Regions from separate parts of the Streptomyces sp. NPDC021224 genome, predicted to be linked through region 2. Evidence: riboswitches for the same ligand, from Rfam matches in the RefSeq annotation. Region 2 holds a riboswitch; the other holds the start of a gene.

Region 1 (7,552 bases), on a different contig from region 2:
CTCAGCACCGGGCGGGCGCTCGTCGGGGTCGCGGAGGAGCCGGTGGAGATCGGGCCGGGCGACTACATCGCCTACCCGGGGGACCTCGCCCATGTCTTCCGGGCCCTGGAGCCGGGCACCTCGGCGGTGCTCGTCCAGGAGCACCGCTGACCCGACGAACGCAGACGGAAGGAGCCGCCGTGCCCGGACAGGCCGAGGGGCAGGACCAGGAGCAGGAGCAGGAGCAGCCCGCCGTCCGCACCGAGCGGAACGGGCCGGTGACCACGGTCGTGCTGTCGCGCCGTGCGGTGCGCAACGCGGTCGACGGCCCCACCGCACGCGCGCTGGCCGACGCCTTCCGGGCGTTCGACGCCGACGAGGAGGCCTGCGTCGCCGTGCTCTGGGGCGAGGGCGGCACGTTCTGCTCCGGCGCCGACCTGACGGCGATCGGCACCGAACGCGGCAACCGCGTCACCGACCCGTCCGGTGCGCGGGGCCCCGACGCCGACGGGCCGATGGGCCCGACCCGGATGCGGCTCGGCAAGCCGGTGATCGCGGCCGTCGCGGGCCACGCGGTCGCGGGCGGGCTGGAGCTGGCGCTGTGGTGCGACCTGCGGGTCGTCGAGGAGTCGGCCGTCCTCGGCGTCTTCTGCCGCCGCTGGGGCGTCCCGCTGATCGACGGCGGCACGGTACGGCTGCCCCGGATCGTCGGCGCGGGCCGGGCCATGGACCTGGTGCTCACCGGCCGCCCGGTGGAATCGGCGGAGGCGCTGGCCATCGGCCTGGCCGACCGCGTCGTGCCCGACGGCACCGCGCGCGCGGCGGCCGAGCGGCTGGCCGCCGAGATCGCCGCCTTCCCGCAGGTGTGCCTGCGCCAGGACCGGCTGGCCCTGCTGGAGCAGGAGGGCCTGCCGCAGGACGAGGCGCTGGCCGTCGAGCTGGCGCACGGGTGGGTCTCACTGGCGCAGGCGGCGCGGGGTGTGGCCCGCTTCACCGCGGGGGAGGGGCGGCACGGCGCCTTCGGCGGATGACGCGGGTGGCGCCCCTCCCGGCCGCTCCCCGGGGCGGGCGTCAGTGCCGGAAGAGCCGCAGGCGGGTGTGGACGAGGGTGATGCCGTGCTCCCGGCAGGCGTCGGCGACGTCGCCCGAGCGGATCGAGCCGCCGGGCTCGGCGATCCAGCGCACCCCGTGCCGGGCGGCGTGGTCGACGTTGTCCCGGAAGGGCAGCGCGCCGTCCGAGGCGAAGGCGACCGACGTCAGGCCCGCCGCCCAGGCCCGCCGCTCACCCGCGCCCAGGTCGTCCGCCGGCACGGCCAGCGCCCGGCCGAAACGGGTGCGCTCGTCCGCGGTCATGTCGCCCTCGGCGAAGCGCACCTGCCAGTTGACGCGCTCCTGGCGGCGTACCGAGGGCAGGAAATGCAGCGCGGGCACCGCCGGGTGGCGGCGCAGCCACCACAGGTCCGCCTTCGCGCCCGCCAGCCGCGTGCAGTCCACCCGGGACTGCTGCCCCGCCCCGATGCCCAGCGTGACCCCGTCCCGCACGTAGCAGACCGAGTTGGACTGGGTGTGGCGCACCACGGCCAGCCCCAGCAGCAGGTCCGCAGCGGCGGACGTGGACAGCGGCCCGCCGCACACCACGTCGTCCAGCAGCCCGGCGTGCAGCGGCACGTCGTCCCGTGCCTGCGTCAGCCGCAGCCCGTGCAGCTCGCGCTCCTCCTGCGGCGGCGCGACGAAATCCGGGTCCGCCTCGATCACCAGGAAGCGGCCCTTCTTCTTGCGGCGCAGCGCGGCCACCGTGCCCGGTTCGAAGCCCGGCGCGATGATGCCGTCGCTCACCACATGGCCCAGCAGATCGGCCAGTTCGGCGTCGACCGGATGCGACACCGCGGCGAGGTCGCCGTAGGAGGACTTCGGATCGGCGTCCCGCGCCCGGACGTAGGCGCTGGTCAGCGCGCCCGCGCCCGGGTCGGTGCGGTAGAGCGCGGCGGCGCCTGCCTCCAGCGGTCCGGCGAGTGCCGCCCCGGCCGGCGAGACATGCTTGAAGGAGGCCGCGGCCGGCTGGCCCAGCGCGCCCGCGGCCTCCCTGACCAGCTGCCAGCCGCTCAGCGCGTCCAGCAGGTTGATGTACGACGGCTCGCCGTTCAGCACTCTCAGCGGCCATGCCCCCGCCCGCACGGGCACGGCGCTCGCCGCCGTCTGCTGGGGGTTCGTCCCGTAGCGCAACCGCATGTCCAGGCCTCCTCGCTCGGAGCCCGGCGGGGTGCCCCGCGGCCGGACCCGAAGCGTACGGGCTCACGGTGCGCGGGAGACGGCCGGGCTGCGTCGGCGGAAGGCGCCCAGGCGGTCGACGCTCACGCGAACGGACGGCCGCTCCCCGGTGGTTGGCCCACCCTCGCCAGTCGCGGCCACGGCCGACTCTAGCGGAGCCCCGCGCCGCCCGGCAGGGGAGCGGACCTGTCAGACGCGGCCGCCCCGCTCAGCGGTCCCCGAGCCCTGCCGCGAAGGCCAGCACCAGTGCGGCGACGCGCTCCGGGGCCTCCAGGATCGAGGTGTGCCCGACGCCCGGCAGCGGATCGACGCGGATGCCGGGCACCGCGCGGTAGTCGCCGTACGCCGCGGGCACCCAGCGGCCGTCCAGCTCCCCGTAGACGGCCTGGGCGGGTGTGCCGAGCGCCGCCAGCCGCTCCGGCACCGGCTGCTCGGCCAGGTAGCCGTAGGAGGCGCGCATGGTCGTCAGGAAGGAGCGGAAGCTCATCTGGCGCAGTTCCTCGGCCAGTATCCGCGGCGCGTCGCTGCCTTCGGGGAAGCTGCCGCCGGAGAAGGCGCGGATCTGCTCGTCGGTCGGCGGCCACCGCACCTCCGCGCTGACGGCGCCCGCGTCCTGCGCGGTGAGGGCGTCGATCCGCGGGCCGGTGTTGACGAGAGCCAGCCCGCGCACCAGCTGCGGGTGCCGTTCGGCGAGGGCGACCGCGGTGTAGCCGCCGCTGGAGTGGCCCACGACGACGGCCGGTGCGGCCTCCAGCAGCTCCAGCACCCGCGCCGCCCGGTCCGCCTGCTCCGGGATGCCGTACCCGCCGTCCGCCGGCTGCGCGGACCGCCCGTGGCCCAGCAGGTCGATCCGGACGACGCGGTGGGTGGCGGCCAGCGGCGGCACCATCGCCTGCCACGACAGGGAGGACGCCCCCGACCCGTGGACCAGCAGCAGGGCGGGGGCGTCGCGGGGGCCGTCCTGGCAGACGTGGATGTCGCCGCCGTCCAGCGGCAGCAGCGCCTGCGCGGCGGTGACGGGGTCTTCCGTGCGAGGTGATGGCGCATCAGGAATCGTCATGCCGACCATTGTCGGGGCCGTGTCGGGCCCCCGCGGGCATCGCCCCCCAACGGGGTCGTGGCGCCGCCCTGTTCGTCCCGGGCCCGGCCCGCCGGGGGTCACGCCCGGCCCGCACCGGCCGCCACCCGCATCGCCCAGGCCAGGCAGCCCAGCGCGGCGGTGCTGACCAGGGTGCGCGCGATGTTCCAGTGGATCCAGGCGGATTCGAAGCGCGCCCGGACCGCCGCCATGTCGTGGATGTGTCCGGGCGCGCCCGCGTCCGCGAGCTTGTTGTTGAGCGGCACGCTGCACCCCATGGTGATCAGCAGCGACAGCGCGTAGAGCACCACACCGGCGACGATCCACGGCAGCGCCGGGCGCCCCGGGCCGCCGCGGTGCAGCACCGCCGCGACGATGCCGAGCACCAGCGCGCCGCCGAAGGCGAGGGTGAACCAGCCGTTGAGGATGGCGACGTTGATGCGCTGCATCGCCTCCACCAGGGTCCGGTCGCCGGACCTGCCGAGGCCGGGCATCACGGCCACGGAGAAGGCGAAGTAGAGGCCGGCCATCAGCCCGGTGGTGAGGGTCGCGGCGAGCAGCACGAGGCCGCTGAGGGTGCCGTTCACGGCTGCTCCTCGGGTGGTCGGGCGGAGGTCGGGCCGCGGTACGGGCCGGGGCGCGGGTGCGGGCGCGGCCCCCCACGGCCCGGCGGCGGGTGCGCCGCCCTGCGGGCCGGGGCCGGTGCCGGTGCTCGGACCGGGGCCGGGGGACTGCGGCGGCCCGAAGAGGGCGGGTGCGGCGGGCGTCCGCGGTGCGTACGGGGCGGGCCGGGTCGGGGGCATCTGCGGCGTCTGCGTCATGACCTCAGTCAATCCGCGCGCCTCACGGCGCGGCCATCGCCGAAAAGCTCATCCGCATACGCGTGCGTCCACGCCTAGGCTGTGCGCATGGATGCCCTGGCCAGCCTGCTGGACGGTCCCCGCGCGCACGGCGCCTTCCTGCTGCGCTCGGTCCTCTCCCCGCCCTGGTCGCTGCGGATCGCCGACCGGGCGCCGCTGACGCTCGTGCACGTGGTGCGGGGCGACGCGTGGATACGCGCCGACGACGTTCCCACGCGCCCGCTGCGTCCCGGGGACATCGCCGTCGTCCGCGGCCCCGAGCCGTACACGATCGCGGACGGCCCCGGCACCGAGCCGCGAATCGTCATCCACCCCGGGCAGGTGTCCACCACCGTCGACGGGGTCGAGCTGTGCGAGCGGATGGACCTCGGGGTGCGCACCTGGGGCGACGTCCCCGCCGACCCCGCACGGCCCGGCGAACTGCCGCCCGGCTGCGGCGTCCTGGTCACCGGCACCTACGAGATGGGCGGCGAGATCGGCGGACGGCTGCTGTCCGCGCTGCCGCGCGTGCTCGTGCTGCCCGCCGGGGCGTGGTCCAGCCCGCTGCCCGCCCTGCTCAACGACGAGGTCGTACGCGACGAGCCGGGCCAGGAGGTGGTGCTCGACCGGCTGCTGGACCTGCTGCTCATCGCGGTGCTGCGGGCCTGGTTCGCGCGTCCCGAGGCCGCCGCCCCCGCCTGGTACGCCGCGCAGGCCGACCCCGTCGTGGGGCCCGCGCTGCGGCTGCTGCACGACGACCCCGCGCACCCCTGGACGGTCGCGGACCTCGCCGCGCGCACCGGCGTCTCCCGGGCCGCGCTCGGCCGCCGCTTCACCGAACTGGTCGGCGAGCCGCCCATGGCCTACCTCACCGGCTGGCGGCTCGCCCTGGCCGCCGACCTGCTGCGCGCGCCGGACGCCACGATCGCCGCGGTGGCCCGCCGGGTCGGCTACGGCAGCCCCTTCGCGCTCAGCGCGGCCTTCAAGCGGGTACGCGGCATCAGCCCGCAGCAGCACCGGGAACGTACCGCCGTGGCCTCGTGACCCCGGCCGTACCCGGCGCACACACGTACACCGAGCCCGTACGAGCACACCGCACAGGAGCACGGACCGGCGAGCGGACACCACGGAAGGGGCGGAACAGCATGACGCAGACGGACACGGGAACGGGTGCGGGGGCGGGCAGCGGCCCCGCAGGCACCTTCACCGCGCTGACCGGCTTCACCGGCGGCGCCCTCCCCTACGCGGGCGGCCACCCCTACGCCGACTACCGCGCGGCCACCGGCGCCCACAGCGGACTCGCGGGACTCGTGGACCTCGCCGACCGCAGGCTCGGCGGCGGGGTCATGGCCGCGGGCGACGAGTTCTTCGCCGAACGCGAGAACCTGCTGCTGCGCGCCCCCGCCGCCTTCGAGCCGGAGCGCTTCGGGCACAAGGGCAAGGTCATGGACGGCTGGGAGACCCGCCGGCGGCGCGGCCCCTCCGCCCGCCTCCCGCACCCGCAGCCCGGCGACCACGACTGGGCGCTGGTCCGGCTCGGGGTGCCCGGCGTCGTCCGGGCCGTCGTCGTCGACACCGCGCACTTCCGCGGCAACCACCCGCAGGCGGTGTCGGTGGACGCCGTCGCCGCGGATCCGGCGGCCGCGCCGGAGGACCTGCTCGACCCGGCGGTGCGCTGGACGGAGCTGATCGGACACGCGCCCGTGGGCGGCCACGCCGAGAACGTCTTCGCCGTCCACCACGAGCGCCGCTTCACGCACATCCGGCTGCGCCAGCACCCGGACGGGGGCGTCGCCCGGCTGCGGGTGCTCGGCGATGTGGTGGCCGACCCGGCGTGGCTCGCGGCGCTCGGGACGTTCGACCTGGTCGCGCTGGAGAACGGCGGCACGGTGCTGGACGCCTCCGACCGCTTCTACTCGCCGCCCGAGAACACCCTGCTGCCCGGCCGCCCGCAGCGGATGGACGACGCCTGGGAGACCCGGCGGCGCCGCGACACCGGGCACGACTGGATCGGCTACCGGCTGGCGGGGCAGGGCGAGATCCGCGCCGTCGAGATCGACACCGGCTGTCTGAAGGGCAACGCCGCGGGCTGGGCGGAACTGTGGGTGAAGGACGCCCCGGACGGCGACGAAGCCCCGGACGCGGGGAGCGCGGAGAACGGCGGGAGCAGCCGCGACGGCTCCTGGACGCCGCTCCTGGACCGGGTGCGGCTGCAACCCGACACCGTCCACCGCTTCCTGACGCCGCCGACGTCCGCCACCCACGCCCGGCTCGACATCTTCCCGGACGGCGGCGTCGCCCGGCTGCGCCTGCACGGCTCGCTCACCGAGGAGGGCGCCCGGCGGCTCGCGGCCCGCCGCACCGCGCTGTCCTGACGGCACCGGGGCGCGCGGAACGGCGGCGCGCGGAACAGGAGCGTACGGAACGCACGGGCCGGGCGCCCCGCTCAGCGGGCGCCGAACAGCTCCAGCAGCGCGTCCTTGCCGAACATCCGCGCGGTGTCCACGGCCGAGGGCGCGCCCGCGTCCGGGTCGGCGCCCGCCTCGACGAGCGCGGTGACGACGTCGTCCTCGCCCTTGAAGACCGCGCCCGCCAGCGGGGTCTGGCCGCGGTCGTTGGCCCGGTCGGGCTCCGCCCCGCGCTCCAGCAGCGCCCGGACGGCGGGTGCGTGGCCGTGGTAGGCGGCGAGCATGAGCAGCGTGTCGCCGCGGTCGTTGGTGAGGTTCACCGGGACCCCGGCGTCGACGTAGGCGGCGAGCCGGTCGGTGTCGCCCTGCCGGGCCAGGTCGAAGACCTGGGAGGCGAGCTGGAGGACCTCCGGGTCGTGCGCGGGCTCCTGGTCGGCCACGGGCGCGGGGCCCCGGCCGGGCGTCGGCTCGGTCATGCCGCCAGCCTAGGGCCTGTCGTGTGGATTTCCGTGGAGGAAGGAGCGGGGTCCGGTGCTCCCCCAGAGCTTCGCCTGGGAGGTACCCCCAGCTGCAAGGCGGAGGAGGTAGGCAACGCGGTGGGGGTCCCCCGTGGCGAAGCCTCTGGGGGAGTTGTCGACCGACAGACAACGCTGGGGGCACCTCCCGCCGAAGGCAGGGGGAAGATGTGCGTGCCGGGGCACGCGACGCCGCGGAGATCCACACGACAGGCCCTAAGCCGGGCACGGGCCCGCGAAGAAGGAGATCACCACGCGCTGCGGCGCGCCGTCACCCGCTCGGATGTCCAGCGGCACGCACGCCCGCCCGTCGCCCGCGACGAAGAAGGCCCCCAGGTAGGAGGTCGCCGCGCCGGGGCAGCCCTGGAAGGTCACCGCGGGGGTCGGCGCGAGGCCCTGGTCGCCGCCGAACTCCAGCCCCGCGCGGGCCCGTTGCTCGGCGCCGATCACGACGGTGACCGGGCT
Region 2 (7,552 bases):
TCGATCTCCCACAGGCTCAGCTCGGTGCCGTCCAGCAGCAGGAAGGCGTGCTCGTAGAGCGACCAGGACACCTGCCGGCCGGCCACCAGGGTGCTCCGGCGGGTGACGATGCTGATGTCGTGCGCGATGGCCGCGCGCAGCCGGGCCCGCAGCTCGTCGCCGGGCGCGCTCGGGTTCGCGGCGCGGCGCAGCAGCCGCCGGGCGTGCTCCGCCGAGTCGCCCTCGGTGTACGTGCGCCGCAGCGTCTGCTCCGGTCCCGTGGCGGCGAGCAGGGCGTCCACGTCGTCGGTGTCGCCCGTGGCCGGAACACCGGTGCGGGTGCCGTCCGCCGGGCCGGTGTCCCGCGGTGCTCCGCCGAGGGCGGCGTAGGGCACCTCGGGCGGGCCGCTCGGACCGCCGAAGGCCAGGTCGACCTCCCACTCGGCGAGCGCCAGGTCCTCGGGCTGTGTGAAGAGCGTGCGGTGCGGCAGCCCGTCGGGCCGGGTGTCGTGCTCCAGCTCCCACACCAGCCGCACGTCGCCGTCCGGCATGAGGAAGCTGTGCCGGAAGGTCCGCCGGTTCATCCGGCGCGGCGGGCCCTTGGCGTGGCGGCAGGACTGCAGGCCGCAGTGGTGCATCAACGCGGCCCGTAACGCGTCCAGTTCGTGCGCCGCCTCGATTCCGCCGACCGCTCGGGCGAGCAGTCCTGCGAGCTGGTCCGCGGGTGTGCCGCCCGCGCGCTCGGGTTCCGCCGTGTCCGCGACCTCGCCGTCCATACGGTCCTCCCGGCCTCCGCCGTACCGCAACCCCGGCGACTCAGGGTAGTAGGACCGTCGCCGATTGCGCCCGCGAACGCCGACATTTCCGGGCGTGCGGCCGATTTTCGCGCTTCTCGCGATACGTTCCGGCCCCGCGCGCCCCGTACGCAACCCGCCGCGCTCCTGCCGCAACGGCCCCTCGCGTCAGAGGTGTCAGGGCGCACGGTCGCGGCGTCTGCGGCGGTCTGCGGCGGTCTGCGGCGGTCAGTCCGCGGGGTGGGGGGCGCCGTCCGGCTCCGGTCCGGGGAAGGGAGTGCCGCAGCGGGCGCAGCGGGGGGCCTTCATGTCCTCGCGCATCGCGCCGCATTCGTCGCAGACCCGCTCCAGCCAGCAGACCGGGTCACCGCGCTCGGTGCGCTCGTGCTGTCCGTGCTCGCCGTCCGCCGTCATGGCTGCCGCGTCCCTTCTTCCGTCGCCGGTCCGCCGGTGCCTTCCGTGGCCCTGGGCCCGTCGCCGTCCGCCGGGTTCCCGTCCTCGCGGACGCCCCAGCGGCTCCGCGCCCGCCGCAGCGAGCGGGCCTCGGCGTAGCCGAGCCGGGCCGCGGCCTGCTGCGCCGACCAGTTTCCGGTACGCCGCAGGCCCAGGGAGAACTCCTGTCGCACGGCGTCCAGTTCCGCCCGCCAGGTGGTGCCGGACTCGGCCAGCCGGCGTTGCAGGGTGCGCGGGCTGACCGCGAGCTGCCGGGCGGCGGTGGCCAGCGACGGGCGGTCGTCGGCGAACTGCGTGAGGATCGCCCGCCGCAGGTCGGGCAGCGGTCCCGTGGGCCGGGGCGGCGGGACGGCCGCAGCGGTGCGCCGGATGATGGCCGCGAGCGCCGGGTCCGCGCCGGGCAGCGGGGTGTCCAGGGCCCGGCGGGTCAGGGTGATGCTGTCGGCGCCGGTGCCGAAGTGGAGGCTCCCGCCGCCGAACAGCTCCGTGTGGCCGCCGGTCCTGCGCGGCGCCCGGTGGGCGAAGGAGACACGCGCGGGGGTGACCGCGCCGCCGGTGCTGTGCCGGATCACCTGGGTGAAGGCCCCGAGGACGAACTCCGCCACCGGTCCGCGCAGTTCGCTGTCCGGCAGCAGCGCGCCGTAGGTGATGGTCACCTCCTCGTCCGACTCCTCGGTGTCCAGCGCGGAGCCGTCGCTCAGCAGGTGCAGGTAGGTGCCCGTGACCGCCAGCCCCTCGCCCAGCGTGGGCGCGGTGCTGAAGAGGTAGTCGAAGAGGTCGAACTGGCCGTGCCGGTAGGCCGCGGCGGTCAGCAGGCCCGCGTCCTGCCGTCCGGTACGGCCGAGCACCTCGGTCCACAGCCGGTACAGGTGCATCGACGGCACGCGCGCGGTCACCGGGCCGTCGAGCACGCCGGGCGGCAGCCCCGCCGCGCGCAGCAGCGAACGGGCCTGCGTGTCACCGGTCGCGGCGGCGCGGGCAATCAGCCGGGGAAGGGCGACGCTCTCGGTCGGCCCGGCGTTCTGCGCGGCCACGGCGGGCGGCGGGGACGTCAGGGGCGGCGGCATTCCGGGCACCTCGCGAGTCTGCGGCGTGGGGGTGTGCGGACGTCGGGCGGGCCGGAGGGGAGCGGTACGCGCGGCGCCGCCGGACTTCCGGAAGCCTAACCTCCTGCTGGCGCGTCGCGTTCGACTCCTGGCGCGTTCTGTCCTCCCCGGCCGCGGGAGCCGTGACGATGATCAGACGAACTGGTGTCTCCGGGCACCGGGTACGCCCGCGCCAGGGAGGGGGCGGGCGTGCCGGGGGGAGGGCCGCCGGCGCGGACGGGCCACCGTCCGCGCCGGTGAACCGTACCGCCGGTCTCAGCCGACGCCGTCGCCGCCCGCGCGTTCGCGCGGCCAGTGGCGGCGGCCGAGGCTGACGATCCGCATCCGCAAGGCGGCCGTCTCGGCGATCGAGGCCCGGACCGCCGTGTCGTCCGGCGGCGCCTCCATGACGGCCGCCGCGGTCAGCACCATGTGGTCCACGTACAGCCCGGCCAGCACCCGCAGTTCGGCGGGCCGCCAGCCCGCGGAGTCCGGCTGGGCGGCGAGCCCGTCGGCCACCTCGCCGGTGAAGCGCTCCAGTTCGGCGGCGATGGCCTCGCGCACCGGGCGCACCCCGCCGTAGCGCTCGCGCGCGATGAAGCGGACGTGCGCGCGGTGCTCGTCGGCGTACGCGACGGTGAGCGCCACCGCGCGGTCGATGAGGTCCGCCGGGTCGCCGGGGTCCGCCCCGTCCCCGGTCGCCGCGTGGTCCGTACCGTCCGCCATGACCTCCCGGACGACCGCGTGCAGGCTGCCCAGCGCCTCGCCGACCAGCGCCACGCCCAGCGCGGCCATGCCCGGGAAGTGCCGGTAGAAGGCGGCGGGTGCGACGCCGACCTCCCGGGTGACCTCGCGCAGGCCGAGGCTGCTGAGGCTCTGCCGGTCCAGCAGTCGCAGCCCCGCGTCCAGCAGCGCCTGCCGGGTCTGCTCCTTCTGGGCCTGCCGGACCCCTGGTGTGTGACTCATGTCATTCAGTAAACAACCGTTCTCCGACTCCCGCTACTACTAGACTCGTCAGTCAGTGAACAACTGTTTTCCGAATCTCCGACCGACTGGAGGTGCCGCCGGTATGGCCCTTGTCGTCTTCCTGCTCGGCATCGGCGTCATCATGGGCGCCGCCGCTCATATGCCGCTCACCGTCTTCGGCGTCGCGTCCGCGGCCGTCGCCGCGTGGCTGCTCGCCTTCGCCGTACGCGAGGCCGTCGCGCGCCGCCGCGGCTGACACCCGCCCCGGCGCCGTCCCCGCGCCGCCCGCCCCCACCCGACCACCGCCCACGGAAACGGAAGAGGACACCGTGAACTCCGCAGCCCATCCGGTCCCGGCCGGCGCTCCGGCCGCGACCACCCGCGACGCCGACGGCATGGCCGTCGCGTCCTTCCTGCTCGGCCTGCCCGGCCTGCTCGTGCTGAACCTCGTGCTCGGCCCCGCCGCGATCGTGCTGGCCCTCGTCGCGCTCCGCCGCGGCACCCGCCGCCGCGGCCGCGCCCTGCTCGGCCTCGCCCTCGGCGTGGCCGGCGTCGCCGTCCAGGTCGCGCTGACGATCGCCGGCCACGGGGTGCTCTGGTCGTTCGAGTGAGCCCCGCCCGCCGGGCGGCAAGGACAGGAAAAGGGTGAGGGCCCGGCCGGACGGCCGGGCCCTCACCCTTCCTCGCGGGGCGCGCACCGGCGCGCCCGTCACGTCAGCTCAGGTCGATGCCGGGGTAGAGCGGGAAGCCGGACAGCAGGTCCGCCGCGCGCTTGGCGACCTCGTCGGCAACCGCGGCGTCCAGCACGTGGTGCGCCTTCGACAGCCCGCCCTTGGGCGCGGCCGCGGCCGTCGTCCCGGACAGCACGGTGTGGATCAGCCCGGCGATCTCGTCCATCTCCGGCGCGCCGAGCCCGCGGGTGGTGAGCGCCGGGGTGCCGATGCGGATGCCGGAGGTGTACCAGGCGCCGTTCGGGTCCTGCGGGACGGAGTTGCGGTTGGTGACGATGCCCGCGTCCAGCAGCGCCGCCTCCGCCTGCCGGCCCGTCAGCCCGTAGCCCGACACGTCGATGAGCACCAGGTGGTTGTCGGTGCCGCCGGTCACGAGCTTCGCACCGCGGTTCAGCAGGCCCTCGGCGAGCGACCGCGCGTTGTCGACGATCCGGTGCGCATAGGCCCCGAACTCGGGCCGGGAGGCCTCCGCGAGCGCCACCGCCTTCGCCGCCATGACGTGCGGCAGCGGCCCGCCCAGCACCATCGGGCAGCCCCGGTCGACGTGCTCGGCGAGCGAGTCGTCGCACAGCACCATGCCGCCGCGCGGGCCGCGCAGCGACTTGTGAGTCGTGGTGGTCACGATGTTCGCGTGCGGCACCGGGTCGAAGTCGCCGGTCAGCACCTTGCCCGCGACCAGGCCCGCGAAGTGCGCCATGTCGACCATGAGCGTCGCGCCGACCTCGTCGGCGATCTCCCGCATGATGCGGAAGTTGACCAGCCGCGGATAGGCGGAGTAGCCCGCGACGATGATGAGCGGGCGGAACTCGCGCGCGGTCTCGCGCAGCGCGTCGTAGTCCAGCAGGCCGGTCTGCGGGTCCGTGCCGTAACTGCGCTGGTCGAACATCTTGCCGGAGATGTTCGGCCGGAAGCCGTGGGTGAGGTGGCCGCCGGCGTCCAGCGACATGCCGAGCATCCGCTGGTTGCCGAACTCGGCGCGCAACTGCGCCCAGTCCTGCTCCGACAGGTCGTTGACCTGCCGCACCCCGGCCCTGGCCAGGCCCGGGGTCTCGACCTTCTGGGAGAGCACCGCCCAGAAGGCCACCAGGTTCGCGTCGATCCCGGAGTGCGGCTGTACATACGCGTGCGAGGCGCCGAAGACGCTGCGGGCGTGCTCGGCGGCGAGCGCCTCGACGGTGTCGACGTTGCGGCAGCCCGCGTAGAAACGGCGGCCGATGGTGCCCTCGGCGTACTTGTCGCTGAACCAGTTGCCCATCGCCAGCAGCACGGCGGGCGACGCGTAGTTCTCGCTGGCGATCAGCTTGAGCATCTCGCGCTGGTCGGTCAGCTCACCGGCGATGGCGTCCGCGACACGCGGCTCGACACCCCGGATCACGTCCAGGGCACTGCGGAAGGCGATCGACTCGGTGCTGTACGGCTGTTCGGGCGCGGCCACGGCGGTCCTCCGGTTGGTCAACGGGACGGCCCAGGCGCACGGCACTTCGATCTTCCGGATCTTTCCGGTCGAGCCGCTCCCCGATGGTTGACCCCATCCCAGCGCGCCAGTCACGGCTCCGCCCCGAGCCTACCAACCCCGCCCGGCGGGCACACCGGGGGAGCGCGCCGCCCGCGCCGTCCGGGGCGGGCGGCACCGCAGCTCAGGGCGGAGGGCGGGCGGTGTTTGATGGGGGCAGGCGACGGCGGAAGGAGCCGCATGGCAGGCAGCAACGGGCCCGCACCGGTGCAGACCCGGGTCGGGGCGGACGGCACGGCGGTGATCGAGCTGGACCGCCCGGCCGCCCTCAACGCGCTCGACCTCACGATGGTGCGGCTCATGACGGACGCGCTGGTGCGGTGGCGGGACGACCCGGCCGTCCGCTCCGTCCTGGTCGTCAGTACCTCGCCCAGGGCGTTCTGCGCGGGCGGCGACATCGTGGCGGTGCGGGCTGCGGGCGCGTCGGGCGACGAGGACGCCGTGCGGGGCTACTTCACCGCCGAGTACGGCCTCAACGCGCTGATCGCGCGCTACCCGAAGCCGTACACCGCGCTCGTCGACGGCTACGCGATGGGCGGCGGGCTCGGCATCTCGGTGCACGGGTCCGCCCGGGTGGTCACCGAGCGCGCGTCGCTGGCGATGCCGGAGACGGCCATCGGCTTCTTCCCCGACATCGGCGCGAGCCACTTCCTGCCGCGGCTGCCGGGCGCCTACGGCTGGTACCTGGGCCTGACCGGCGCGCGGATCGGCGGACCGGACGCGGTGGCCTGCGGGCTCGCGACGCACCATGTGCCCGCAGCCGAGCTGCCCGCCCTGCGGGCCGCGCTGACCGCGGACGGCACGCCCCCGGACGCGGTCCTGCGCAGCTTCGCACGTCCCGTCCCGGAGCGCCCCGCGCACGCCGCCGCCGTGGCCCGCTGCTTCGCCGAGCCGGACCCGGCGCGCGTGCGGGCCCGGCTGGTGGCCGAGACCGAGGACGCGCGGTGGGCGGCGGACACGCTCGCGCTGCTCGACGCCGCCTCGCCCGCGAGCCTCGCGGCCACCGCGGGCCTGCTGCGGGCGGGTGCGGGATCGACGCTGGAGGAGTGCCTGGCCCGTGAACTGGAACTGGCGTGCCGTACGGCGGGCAGCGCCGACTTCCAGGAGGGGGTGCGTGCGGCCCTGGTGGACAAGGACCGGAGGCCGGTCTGGTCGACCCCTGCGCAGTCCACATTGTAAGATGGCGGTGTCACTATACGGACAGCGGGCGTAGTGTCGCTGTCGAACCCGCCGCGCCGCGGCGGGACATGGCCACGGGAGAGCCGAGCATGCCTCGCGAATGGGACGCCAAGACCTACGACTCGCTGCCCCTGCCCCACCTGGGCTGGGGCCGCCGCACGCTGGGGCGGCTGGAGCTGCGGGGCGACGAGCGGGTGCTCGACGCGGGCTGCGGCACCGGCCGCGACACCGAGGGTCTGCTCGACCGGCTGCCGCAGGGGCAGGTGGTCGCCGTGGACGGATCCGTCCGCATGCTGGACCAGTTGCGTGAGCGGCTGTCCGGCCGGCTGGACCGGGTCGAGGTCGTGCACGCCGACCTGACGAAGCCGCTGCCCTTCGACGGCGAGGTGGACGCCGTCTTCAGCGTCGCCGCCTTCCACTGGATCGAGGACCACGCCGCCCTCTTCTCCTCGCTGGCCGGGCGGATGCGGCCGGGCGCCCGGCTGGTCACCGAGTGCGGCGGCCAGGGCAACATCGCGGCGGTCAACGCCGCGGTCGCCGAGGTGACCGGCGAGGCGCGCGACGTCTGGGAGTTCGCCGGCGTCGAGGACACCCGGCAGCGGCTGGCCGAAGCGGGCTTCACCGACATCGAGGTGCTGCTGCGGCCCGACCCGGCCCGCTTCGAGCCGGGTGAGCAGCTGGAGGCCTTCCTCGCCACCGTCGTGCTGGGCCCCTATCTGGACGCGATGGCCGAGGACGACCGCGAGCCGTTCGTGAAGGCGGTGGCCGCGCGCCTGGCGGAGCCGGTCGTCGACTACGTGCGGCTGGAGATCGCCGCGACCCGCGGCTGACGCCGGGGCCACCGCACGGTGC

The links. Region 2 has a riboswitch for ZMP and ZTP ahead of ACH4PY_RS12535 (glycine hydroxymethyltransferase). Riboswitches for the same ligand answer to the same signal wherever they lie in the genome.
Region 1: it holds a riboswitch for ZMP and ZTP, as region 2 does, so the genes downstream of both, ACH4PY_RS11080 (phosphoribosylaminoimidazolecarboxamide formyltransferase) here and ACH4PY_RS12535 (glycine hydroxymethyltransferase) in region 2, are expected to answer to the same signal.

The regions. Positions count from the first base shown of each region.
Region 1 covers NZ_JBIRPW010000003.1:596,275-603,826, forward strand. Annotated here, with positions in the region: gene ACH4PY_RS11070 (helix-turn-helix domain-containing protein) at 1-150, shown strand, start outside; gene ACH4PY_RS11075 (crotonase/enoyl-CoA hydratase family protein) at 180-1,010, shown strand; gene ACH4PY_RS11080 (phosphoribosylaminoimidazolecarboxamide formyltransferase) at 1,051-2,208, opposite strand; ZMP/ZTP riboswitch at 2,307-2,392, opposite strand; gene ACH4PY_RS11085 (alpha/beta fold hydrolase) at 2,456-3,307, opposite strand; gene ACH4PY_RS11090 (DUF1772 domain-containing protein) at 3,406-4,146, opposite strand; gene ACH4PY_RS11095 (AraC family transcriptional regulator) at 4,234-5,208, shown strand; gene alc (allantoicase) at 5,310-6,539, shown strand; gene ACH4PY_RS11105 (ankyrin repeat domain-containing protein) at 6,611-7,048, opposite strand; gene ACH4PY_RS11110 (hypothetical protein) at 7,304-7,552, opposite strand, start outside.
Region 2 covers NZ_JBIRPW010000004.1:184,377-191,928, reverse strand. Annotated here, with positions in the region: gene ACH4PY_RS12565 (DUF6227 family protein) at 1-755, opposite strand, end outside; gene ACH4PY_RS12560 (hypothetical protein) at 1,002-1,187, opposite strand; gene ACH4PY_RS12555 (AraC family transcriptional regulator ligand-binding domain-containing protein) at 1,184-2,293, opposite strand; gene ACH4PY_RS12550 (TetR family transcriptional regulator) at 2,588-3,277, opposite strand; gene ACH4PY_RS12545 (hypothetical protein) at 3,381-3,533, shown strand; gene ACH4PY_RS12540 (DUF4190 domain-containing protein) at 3,607-3,888, shown strand; gene ACH4PY_RS12535 (glycine hydroxymethyltransferase) at 3,992-5,443, opposite strand; ZMP/ZTP riboswitch at 5,465-5,567, opposite strand; gene ACH4PY_RS12530 (enoyl-CoA hydratase/isomerase family protein) at 5,702-6,700, shown strand; gene ACH4PY_RS12525 (class I SAM-dependent methyltransferase) at 6,790-7,530, shown strand.